Regions from separate parts of the Bradyrhizobium sp. 159 genome, predicted to be linked through region 3. Evidence: riboswitches for the same ligand, from Rfam matches in the RefSeq annotation. Region 3 holds a riboswitch; each other region holds the start of a gene.
The links. Region 3 has a riboswitch for cobalamin ahead of IVA96_RS03310 (energy-coupling factor ABC transporter permease). Riboswitches for the same ligand answer to the same signal wherever they lie in the genome.
Positions count from the first base shown of each region.

Region 1: another riboswitch for cobalamin. It lies ahead of metE (5-methyltetrahydropteroyltriglutamate--homocysteine S-methyltransferase); the one in region 3 lies ahead of IVA96_RS03310 (energy-coupling factor ABC transporter permease).
Region 2: another riboswitch for cobalamin. It lies ahead of IVA96_RS20320 (TonB-dependent receptor plug domain-containing protein); the one in region 3 lies ahead of IVA96_RS03310 (energy-coupling factor ABC transporter permease).

Region 1 is NZ_JADPKE010000081.1:20,245-23,515, reverse strand. It holds gene metE (5-methyltetrahydropteroyltriglutamate--homocysteine S-methyltransferase) at 1-1,906, opposite strand, end outside; cobalamin riboswitch at 2,006-2,206, opposite strand; gene IVA96_RS21650 (hypothetical protein) at 2,383-2,520, opposite strand; gene IVA96_RS21645 (4Fe-4S binding protein) at 3,158-3,271, opposite strand, start outside.
Region 2 is NZ_JADPKE010000072.1:27,663-30,933, forward strand. It holds gene IVA96_RS20315 (TonB-dependent receptor) at 1-33, opposite strand, end outside; gene IVA96_RS20320 (TonB-dependent receptor plug domain-containing protein) at 159-1,142, opposite strand; cobalamin riboswitch at 1,250-1,445, opposite strand; gene IVA96_RS20325 (GDCCVxC domain-containing (seleno)protein) at 1,793-2,002, shown strand; gene IVA96_RS20330 (hypothetical protein) at 2,625-2,981, shown strand; partial or broken gene ihpA (divalent metal ion exporter subunit IhpA) at 3,035-3,271, shown strand, end outside.
Region 3 is NZ_JADPKE010000018.1:195,083-198,353, forward strand. It holds gene cobT (nicotinate-nucleotide--dimethylbenzimidazole phosphoribosyltransferase) at 1-594, opposite strand, end outside; gene cobF (precorrin-6A synthase (deacetylating)) at 605-1,354, opposite strand; gene IVA96_RS03310 (energy-coupling factor ABC transporter permease) at 1,400-2,077, opposite strand; cobalamin riboswitch at 2,114-2,334, opposite strand; gene cobA (uroporphyrinogen-III C-methyltransferase) at 2,380-3,111, opposite strand; gene IVA96_RS03320 (cobyrinate a,c-diamide synthase) at 3,108-3,271, opposite strand, start outside.

The DNA.
Region 1 (3,271 bases), on a different contig from region 3:
CGAGATAGTTCCTCCACTGCGATTTGCGTAGCGGCAATCCCTCGCGCAACGCAGCCTCGTCGATCTGGATCATGGTCGCTCCAGCCGCCTCAAGATCGATCACCTCATCTCGGATCGCAAGAGCGATCTGACGGCATGTCTCGCTCCGCGAGATGTCGTCGCGGACAAACGACCAGTTCAGGATCGTCACCGGTCCGGTCAGCATAGCCTTGACGGGTTTCTTAGTCAGAGACTGCGCGAAGCGCCACCATTCAACGGTCATCGGCTTCGGCCGGGAGACATCTCCGAACAGGATAGGCGGACGAACGTACCGCGACCCATAAGACTGAACCCAGCCGTGCTTGGTGAAAGCGAATCCCAACAGCTGCTCGGCAAAGTATTGAACCATGTCATTGCGCTCGAACTCACCGTGTACGAGCACGTCCAGGCCGATATCTTCCTGCCACTGCACGGTACGGGCTGTCTCCGCTTTCAGAAGCTGCTCGTACTGCGCGTCATTCAGCGCTCCCCGCGCATGAGCCGCACGCGCATTCCGGACGTCGACCGTTTGCGGGAAGGACCCGATGGTTGTCGTTGGAAACATCGGCAATGCGAACGCGACCCGCTGGACGTCGGCACGCTGGGTGAACGCATTGCGACGGCGACGCATGCTATCGTCGATCGCGGCCATTCGTCCGGCGACATTCGCATTGTGGATCTCGGGCGATGTTTCGCGGGTCACGGCTGCGTCCTCGGAAAGCGCAAGTTCATCGGCCACCTCGGCAGCATGGCCGGCCAGCGCTTTGCCCAATATCGAAAGTTCCTTGAACTTCTGAACTGAGAACGCCAGCCACGTCTTCAGATTGGGATCGAGATCGGTCTCTAGCTCAATGTCGATCGGAACATGAAGCAGCGAGCAGGAAGGAGCAATCTGAACACGGTCCCTGCCCAGCTTTTTGACCAAAGGGGCAAGTTGGTCGAGCAGCGCCGCAAGATTGGAGCGCCAGACGTTGCGACCATCAACCACGCCTAGCGAGACCACGAGATCTCTGCGGGCTGTGGCGACAATTGCGTCCAACTGGTCGGGTGCCCGAACCAGATCGACATGAAGCCCGGCAACGGGCAAGGCAAGGGCTGTTTCAAGATTGTCGCCGATAGCGCCGAAATAAGTGGCCAGCATGATTTTAAGGGCCGGCACAACCTTTGCGAAATGAGCATAGGCCCGGCGGACAGCCGCCCGCGACGCTTCGTCGATGTCCATCACCAGGCATGGCTCGTCGAGCTGAACCCATTCAGCACCGCACGAGGCTAGTTCGCGGAGCACATCGACATAGACTGGGAGGAGCCTATCAAGCAGCGACAGCGGATTGAATGCGGGATTTGCGCTTTTGCCGAGCTTCAGGAAAGTGACTGGGCCAACTAGGACGGGGCGCGTTTGGTAGCCGAGGCTTTTTGCCTCCTCATATTCCTCGATCGGCTTTCGAGAGGAATACTTAAAGATCTGATCCTGGTGAAATTCCGGCACCATGTAGTGGTAGTTGGTATCGAACCACTTCGTCATTTCCTGTGCGGCTACGCCTGGCCCATGCTGAGTGTGATCACCGTCCTGAGCGCCACGTGCCATGGCGAAGTAGGTCTTGAGCGACACAGCACCTTCGGTCCAGCCGTAGACGTCGGGAATGGCTCCGACCATTACGCTGGTATCGAGCACCTGATCGTAGAGCGAGAAGTCATTCGAAGGAATGACCGTCACACCGCAGGATTTCTGCCGTGCCCAATTAGCGGCACGAAGTCCACTCCCCGCCTCGAGGAGCTCGGCTTCGCTGGAGTTTCCCGCCCAGTAGCTCTCGAGCGCGAACTTGAGTTCGCGTCGTGGGCCGATGCGTGACGTCCCCAATGTGGCAACGGGAAGCGAAAGAATAGACATAGATCAGACCCCATAATTGGGGCAAAGGCCATGGCGGACGCATGCAGCGAATATCGCGTGAGCGACAGCTGCTTGGCGCACACCGGGACACCCCGCCCGTGGACGATATATTGTCGAGGCAGGTCTCCTGGCTCGCGGGTCGTCGCTGCTGTCCGGCCTTCCCGAAGCCGCATGGCTTCAGTGACTTCGTTGGACAGCGGCTCGCCGCTTACAGTTGCGGGGGCAGCGCCGGCATTGCACCGGCTTCCCTCTTAGCTCCGGATCAAACGAAATCCGAAGACCACGACGGCTGGCATTAGACGCACGAGGATCGATCCGTCAACCTACTAAGTGTTGCCGCGATATTGCCCAAGCGATTGCCAGCTGTACCAGTTAGGGCACAACGGTCTTACTCCCGGCCTGGTAAAAACGCGTGGATCTGTGAAGCCTCCGCTTATGAATGCGTCCGCTCAACACCCTCTTGGCGTAGTCGTGAGCTAACGCGAGCAGAACGAACGCGCTGGGCGCTTCGACATCTGCGTGATCGCGACAAGCCTGGTCTTTTCCGTCAGCAGCTTCTCGAACTCGCCCGTGAGGAAGTTGCGATCATGCTCGGCCGACATCCGCTTGAACACAGCGCCATGAGGCTCCTTAGGGTTGCCAAGGCCGGGATTGCTCCAGGATCGCACGGATGATCAGGTCGGACTGCCTGTGTTCGGCGGACCCCGCGACGAGCCGCGAGCTCGATCGCCTCCGTGGCGTTGGTCAAGATGATCTCCTCGGTGCGCCAAGCACTTACGTGCTGAGCGACTTTGGCGCGCCTTCGTTGTTTCCGTCGCCGCTGGCGAGTAGTGCAGCCTGGACGTTGGCCTGCGCGACATCGCAGGAACAGTTCCGGACCTCAGGATGCACGCTGACTTGCGAAACTGGAGTAAGCGGCGAGAGCGCGGGCGGCGGGGATCCTGCTATGACCCTAGGCTCATGCACGCGTGCATGGTGACCACGGCCAAGCGGATGCCGAGCTTCTCGCACGTCTTCAGGATCTCCGGACCGATCTCGTCGCATCGAGACCGTCTCTTCGGCTTCGAAGTGACGTCGCTTTAGATATCCTGCAGAGCCCTTCGAGGGCTTCTCGGAGTCGATCGGCGCCTTAAGGTCATAACGATGTTGATCGACCTCGATCCGCCCCACGCGGTCGGCGGCCTCCACAAGCGCGACATCTACTACTTCGTTAGCGAAATCGAGCGGTGAAGCCTTCTGGACGCGGGCTGCTTATGCTGTCTTAGACGGGACACAGGTGTCAGGCACCGGACAGACCACCGCACATTGCGGCGTGTCGGAATGGCCCTCGCACTCCGTGCACTTTTTGACATCGATAACGTAAAT
Region 2 (3,271 bases), on a different contig from region 3:
GGGGTTATAGGCGTAGCTTGGACGTCCTTCCAATGTCGCTTGGAGTTCAGATAGTAAAGCGTGTTCTGAACCGAAATTCCATCGGCCACCTGCCATTCAGTTTTCACCTGGTTCCAGCTATCCTGGTAGCGGATGTGGCTGTCGCTGACGTTGTAATTCTAGAAGCGGAGAGATTCATCGAGCCTGCCGTTGATCAGCGGCGTGCCGAAGTAGCGCGACGGGTTGCGGTCACCGTAGTCCGTGGACAGTGTCCAGGTGACGTCGTCGTTCTGCTTGATCTGGATCACGGCATGAAGCGCGACGTTCGAGGTGTCGTCGCGATCGACCCAGCCATCCGACATGTTGCCGGAGGCGGTGATCCGATAGGCGACGTCCTTGCTGACCGGACCGCCACTGTCCACCGCAATTCGCCGGGTCATGTTGCTGTCCAGCGACATCTCGGCCTGATTGCGAGGGACCCACAATGGCAGTTTTGAAACCACGTTGATGGCGCCGCCGACCGCGCCCGCGCCGTACATCACCGACGCAGGGCCGCGCAGCACCTCGATGCGCTCGGTCGACCAGGTGTCGAACGGAAAGGCCACCGTCCCGGCGCCGATATAGAGCTGGGTGCCGTCATACAGCGTCATGACGGAGCCAAGGCCCGTGAAGCCGCGGGTATTGAACGAGACGCCGCCATTGCCCGGTGCCGGGCTCGCCGTGAAGCCGGTGGCGTTTTGCGTCACCGCGTCGAGGATGTTCTGCTGGCCGCGTTCGGCGATGGTTTCAGCGGAGATCACCTCCACGCTGGCTGGCGTCTGCAGTCGCGTCAGGCCGAGCCGGCTGCCGGCCGTGCTCGCGCCGGTGAGGTTGAGCGTCGGTGCGGCGAAGACAGGACCAGTCGGCGCGGCAACCTGTGTACCGGTATTGACAGCTATGTTGCGCTGCTGGCGCAAACGCGCGGCGCTGGCGGTCGCAGAACTGCGTCGGGTGCTTTGGGCCCTCGGCGACGTTGCCGGCGACTGCACCACAACGGGGTCGAGCGTCTGGACCGTCCTTTCGGACTGTGCCCAGCCGTCGGTCGACAAAACCAGGCAGGAGAATGCAGCTGAGCGCAGAATCGCGCGGCGATACCGCGGCGCGAAGATTGTACGGGAGGTCATCAACAGACTCGCGATAACGTGGCACGTCACCGCGAACGCAGCTTGGCCGCTGCCTCAAGAAGAAGGCAGCCCCAACACCCACCAGGACACCCCGCCCAATGTGCTCGCGTGTGACCACGACTGACGGCAGGTCTCCTGGCTCGCGGGTCGTTACCTCTCGCCGCCTTCCCAGGTCCGCAGGCCCAGTGGCGTTTGGCGAAGGCTCACCGCTTACAGTTGCGGGGGCAGCCACGGCGTTGGGGGATCCCCGCACCGTATTCCCTATTGATCTCCCGAAGGAGAACCGTCGTTGTCACCCTAGTTTTATTTGCAAACGGCTGTCAATTGGATGTTTCGCTGCGGCAGAAGTCAGCGCGTGGCGCCGATCATCAGGCCAAGTCGAGGATTCGACACCGCGGGAGATGGCATGTCAGATCACGCGTCGATCCCTTATGAATTGGTTGCAGCGGTGAGCGTGGTGAGGTCTACTGCTTGCGCACAGGCCGACGAGGTCGCGATCACGACGCACACTACGTTCGACGTCGGTGACAACTCCAATGCCGTTCAAAGCTCCGCACGTATCCTTCGTATCGTTGCCGTTAAGGTGCCCTCCGGGATCAACCAGGCGATGATCGTTGGAAACTGGCTCGCGCGATGCTACGTTAGAGGGCATGCACGTCGAATCCACTCTCATTTGCCCGTCATGCGGCCATCGATCCATTGAGACGATGCCGACCGACGCTTGCCAATTCTTTTACGATTGCCGCGGATGCGGCACCCGGCTGAAGCCTAAATCGGGCAATTGCTGCGTGTTCTGCTCCTATGGCACCGTGCCTTGCCCACCGATCCAAGAGAATGGCAAGGGAGCTTGCTGCGGGTAGTTTGCCGATTTCCTGCGTGTGCCGATGAGTGCACGGGCTTTCGCGCGAGGATAACGCGATCGGCGTTGGGGTCCGGACCTCAATTGCTGCGCCGTCGCTCTTGCCCTAATCACGTGGGAATTCCGCCGCGAGCTCGCGCTAACGGGGCCCATAGAAGTGAACGAACGATGAACGGTACCCCGACAGCTATCGGGATCAGCCAGTACGTGAAATGAGGCAAGTCCTTCCAAAGCGGCAACTGCTTTCCATTGTCGACGTAGAACGATCGGGCGCTGGATCGACCTGAGTGGACCGCCGTCGATTCGAGCGGCGGCCGGGTCAACATCATTTCTTCCGCGGAAGACGTGGCCGACCGCATCGCCGACTTCATCAAGCAGACACGATACACGACAGGAGGGAGCATGCAGCATCGATCCACGCTTCGCGCGAGCCTCTCGGACTATTTGGCACCCTTGCCGTGCGCGAGGCAGCTGGAGCTCAGAGCTGCCGCCTATTCCGTCAAGCGTTCCCTCCCGTGACTTGAGCCCCCGGTTCCCGGATCATAATGATGTAACACTGTTGCGGATCGACACCCCGGCCTAGTGCATGGTACCGGTCATCGCCCGATCGATCGGAACCCCGAGTGACCCTTTCCTTCAGATTTGGCCGTATCCTGCCGCGCTCGCTGCGCGGTGCGATGACCATATTTGTGATCGCGACCTACCTGATCGCCGGCGTGCTTCACGGCGTGTGCGATCTGGATGTCACAAATTCGTCGCCCAATGTTGTCGTCTCCTTCGCCGACAAGGGCATCGGCCATTCCGACAAGGGCGCTTTGGCCGACCATCACTGTCACGGCTGCTTCTCCGTCTCCGTTCCGGCCCCAGTGATTGCAGCGGTAGCCGTGATGCGCCCGATAGAGATGGTACCCACGCTGCAGGTCGTTCGGCGCGGTCTGCCGCCCGGAATCGACCCACCGCCCCCGAAATTCCTGACCTGAAATGACCGCTGGGCGCATCGCGCCCTAGATCCGTCTTTCGTCAGGTTTTCACCATGTTTCCAAAGTGCGTCACGCGTTTCGCGTGCGCGACGGCGTTGCTGGTCAGTCCCTGGTTGCGCGGTGTCGCATTCGCAGACCCTCAACCTCGGAGCGGCGCTGCAGCGCGCGCTCGCGACCAGTCCGCGCCTGACGGCTGCCGAGCGCGACGTCGGGATCGCCGCCGGCCAGCGCATCCAGGCGGGGGCACTGCTCAATCCGGAACTGTCCTACGAACAGGACAATTCTTTCGG
Region 3 (3,271 bases):
CGCGATTTCCTCGGCGCTGATGCCGAGCAGACTCGCCGCAATGGCCGCCGAGACCGTGGTGTTGCCAATGCCCATCTCGCCGAAGATCACCAGATCAGGCCGGCCGACTTCCGCGCGCGCAACCGCGCGCTGGCCGGCCGCGAAGGCGAATGCCAGTTCCGCCGGCTCAAGTGCAGCTTCCTCGCTGAAATCGCGCGTGCCGCTCCGCGGCTTGTCGGTGACGACGCCCGCCATCTGTTCCTGCGCCAGCGTGCCGGCGTCGACCACCTCCAGGCTGGAGCCAAGCTCACGCGCCAGCACTGAGATCGCGGCGCCACCGGACGCAAAATTCGCCATCATTGCGATGGTCACAGCTTGAGGATAGGCCGACACACCCTGCGCAACGATGCCGTGATCGCCGGCGAAGACGATGATCGGCACGCGCGCGGCGCGAGGAGATTCCGTCGCTTGCAGGCCCGCAAGCTCGATCGCCAGTTGCTCAAGCCGGCCGAGCGCGCCGGTCGGTTTTGTCAACTGCGTCTGCCGCGCGATCGCTGCCTCGCGGTGCATCGCGGAGATTTCGGGACACTCTTGGTAGACCCATTCGGGGAGCATGCAGCCTCGCTTAACGCGTGCGCTTGAGAATGTAGCTGTCCATGATCCAGCCATGCCGCTCGCGCGCTTCCTGCCGAAGTGCGACGATGCGCGGGCCGACTTCGGCCAACGCGCCGGACATGACGATCTGGTTGGGCATGCCGAGATAGGCACCCCACCAGATCTGCAGACTTTCCGGAGCGAGCGACTCGAACGCCGTGCCGCCGTCGAGCATCACCGCGATGGTATCGACTCCTTGTGGCCAGCCGCCTTCGCGCAAGCGCCGCCCCGTCGTGACCAGGAATGGCTCACCGATGTCGTTGAGCGGCAGCGCATGCGCGGCGCACAGCGCCTGGATCGAAGTAATGCCGGGCACGACCTCGATCGTCGGTAACGGATCGAGCCGCCGCGCAATGCGGAGCGAGGAATCGTACAGCGAAGGATCGCCCCAGATCAGCAGCGCGACCTTGCCCTCGCCGTCGAGATGATTTGCGATGGTTTGCGACCAGGTTGCCGCCACCGCATCGTGCCAATCGTCCACGCCCTTTTGGTAGTCCGCCTCAGTCGTGTCCCGCACTGGCAAGTCGAACTCGGCGATGCGCGTGCTCGCGCTGGTGAGCACGTCCGCGCAGATCGTCCGCCTGAGATCCGCCAGATCGGATTTCGCCGGCCCCTTGCGCGGGATCAGGACGATGTCGGCAGCGTTGATGGCACGGGCCGCGGCGCGCGTGAGCTGCCCGGGATCGCCGCAACCGATGCCTATCAGGGAAAGCGTGAGCATCGCGAGCGCGAAGGGCGGCCGCACCGGCCGCCCTTCGCTTGTCTCTCAAGCGCCGTTATGCAGGCGCGGCGTGACGAGGCCGGGCGCAGTGACACCGCGCAGCGACTTCGCCAGCGCCAGCACCGCGAGATCGGCGAGCGGCTCGATCACGATGACCAGCGCATAGGATGCCGCAAACGCCGCGATGTTGGCGAGGTTGGTCGCGCCGAAGCCGGAGCCATAGAGCGCCCAGAACGCCACCCAGGCGACGATGCCGGACTGATAGGCGGTCGAGAGCGCCAGCGCCTGACGGTATTGCAGATCGACGTAAGCCGTGTTGCGCGGAATGATCCGCGTGGCCAACGCCTGAATCGCGAACAGCGGCACCAGGAGCGTGGTGATGTTCATGCCGTATTGCGGCAGGTCGGTCGGCACGAAGAAGACGCCCTGGAGCAGCAGGCCGAACGCAAGGCCGAAGGCGGCGGGCGCAGCACCGAACAGCAGGAACAGCGTCGAGCCGAGGATGAAGTGCACCTCGGAGACGCCGACGGGGAAGTGCGGCAGCACCTGGAAGAAGCTGAAGACGAGGCCGGTGGTGGCGAGCGTGCGCGTCGCGAACGAGCCGATGCCCTGCTCGCGCACGGTGTCGACCGCGAGCTTCAAGGCAACGCCGCCTGCGGCGATGCCGGTTGCGTAACTCAACACGAGCTTGGCGCCCGTCACGATTCCGGGTTCGATATGCATGGCTCAGATCCTTCCTGCCGTCACACCCGACGGCCTTGGCCTCAAAACGTGCAGGGCCGGTCTCCTGGCTCGCGGTTCACTGGGGTTCTCCGGCCTTCCCGAGCCTTGCGGCCCAGTGGCTGATCGGAGCCCCTCACCGCTTACAGTCGCGGGGGCGGCTGGGGATTTGGGCGCCGCAACTGGGTCCGCCCGCCCCCATTCCCGATTATGCTCCGGCGCTTTGCGCCGCGTCGAGCACCATGCCTCTCCTGTGTGCCCCTTTCGCGAGCCGGGCGTCAAGGGGCGAACGGCGGCCGCGGCCATCATGACAGATCGTCTCCTGCCAGCGCCCCGAACAGGATGACGGCGGCGGTGGAAGCGGCGCCGCCGCGCGCAAGCTGCTCGGCAAGCTCGACAATGGTGGTGCGGACCAGCCGCTCGTCGGAACGGCCAAGAGATTCCGCAAACAGCGCCGGCGTATTTGCGGCCAGGCCATGCTCGATCAATTTTGCGGCAAGGGCCGGAAAGGTGCGCCGGCCCATATAAACCACGGTGGTTGCCTCCGGATCTGCCAGCGCCACCCAATTCAGGTTTTGCGGCAGTTCGCCGGTGACGTCAGCCCCGGTCACGAACTGCACCCGCCGCGAGGTGTGGCGCCGGGTCAGGGGGATGCCGGCTTGCGCGGCGGCGACGCAGGCGGATGTGACGCCGGGAATGATCTCGTAGCCGATGCCGGCCTCGCGCAGCGTCTCGAGCTCCTCCTCGAGCCGGCCGAAAATGCCGGCGTCGCCAGACTTCAGCCGCACCACGCGCGCGCCAGTTGCGGCGTAGTCAACCAAAAGGCGGTTGACGTGGTGCTGCTTGGTGGAGGGCCGCCCTGCCCGTTTGCCCACCGCGACGAGATTGGCGCCGGGACGGGCGAGATCGAGGATCGCGCCGGAGGCAAGATCATCATAGAGCACGACGTCGGCCTCGCGCAGCCGTGCAGTCCCCTTCACCGTGAGGAGTTCTGGGTCGCCGGGGCCGGCGGAGACGAAACTGACAAAACCGCTCACCGGTCCTCCGCAATCAGATGGAAGAACGTGCCGGTGGCTTGGCCCCGCCGCGAGCCGGTCTCGGCAATGACCGCGCCGGTTGCATCGTGGACCACGGCCAGCGGCGTGTCGGGCTGGGCGATGATCGTCGAATAATGGAACTCGTGGCCGCGCAGGCGTG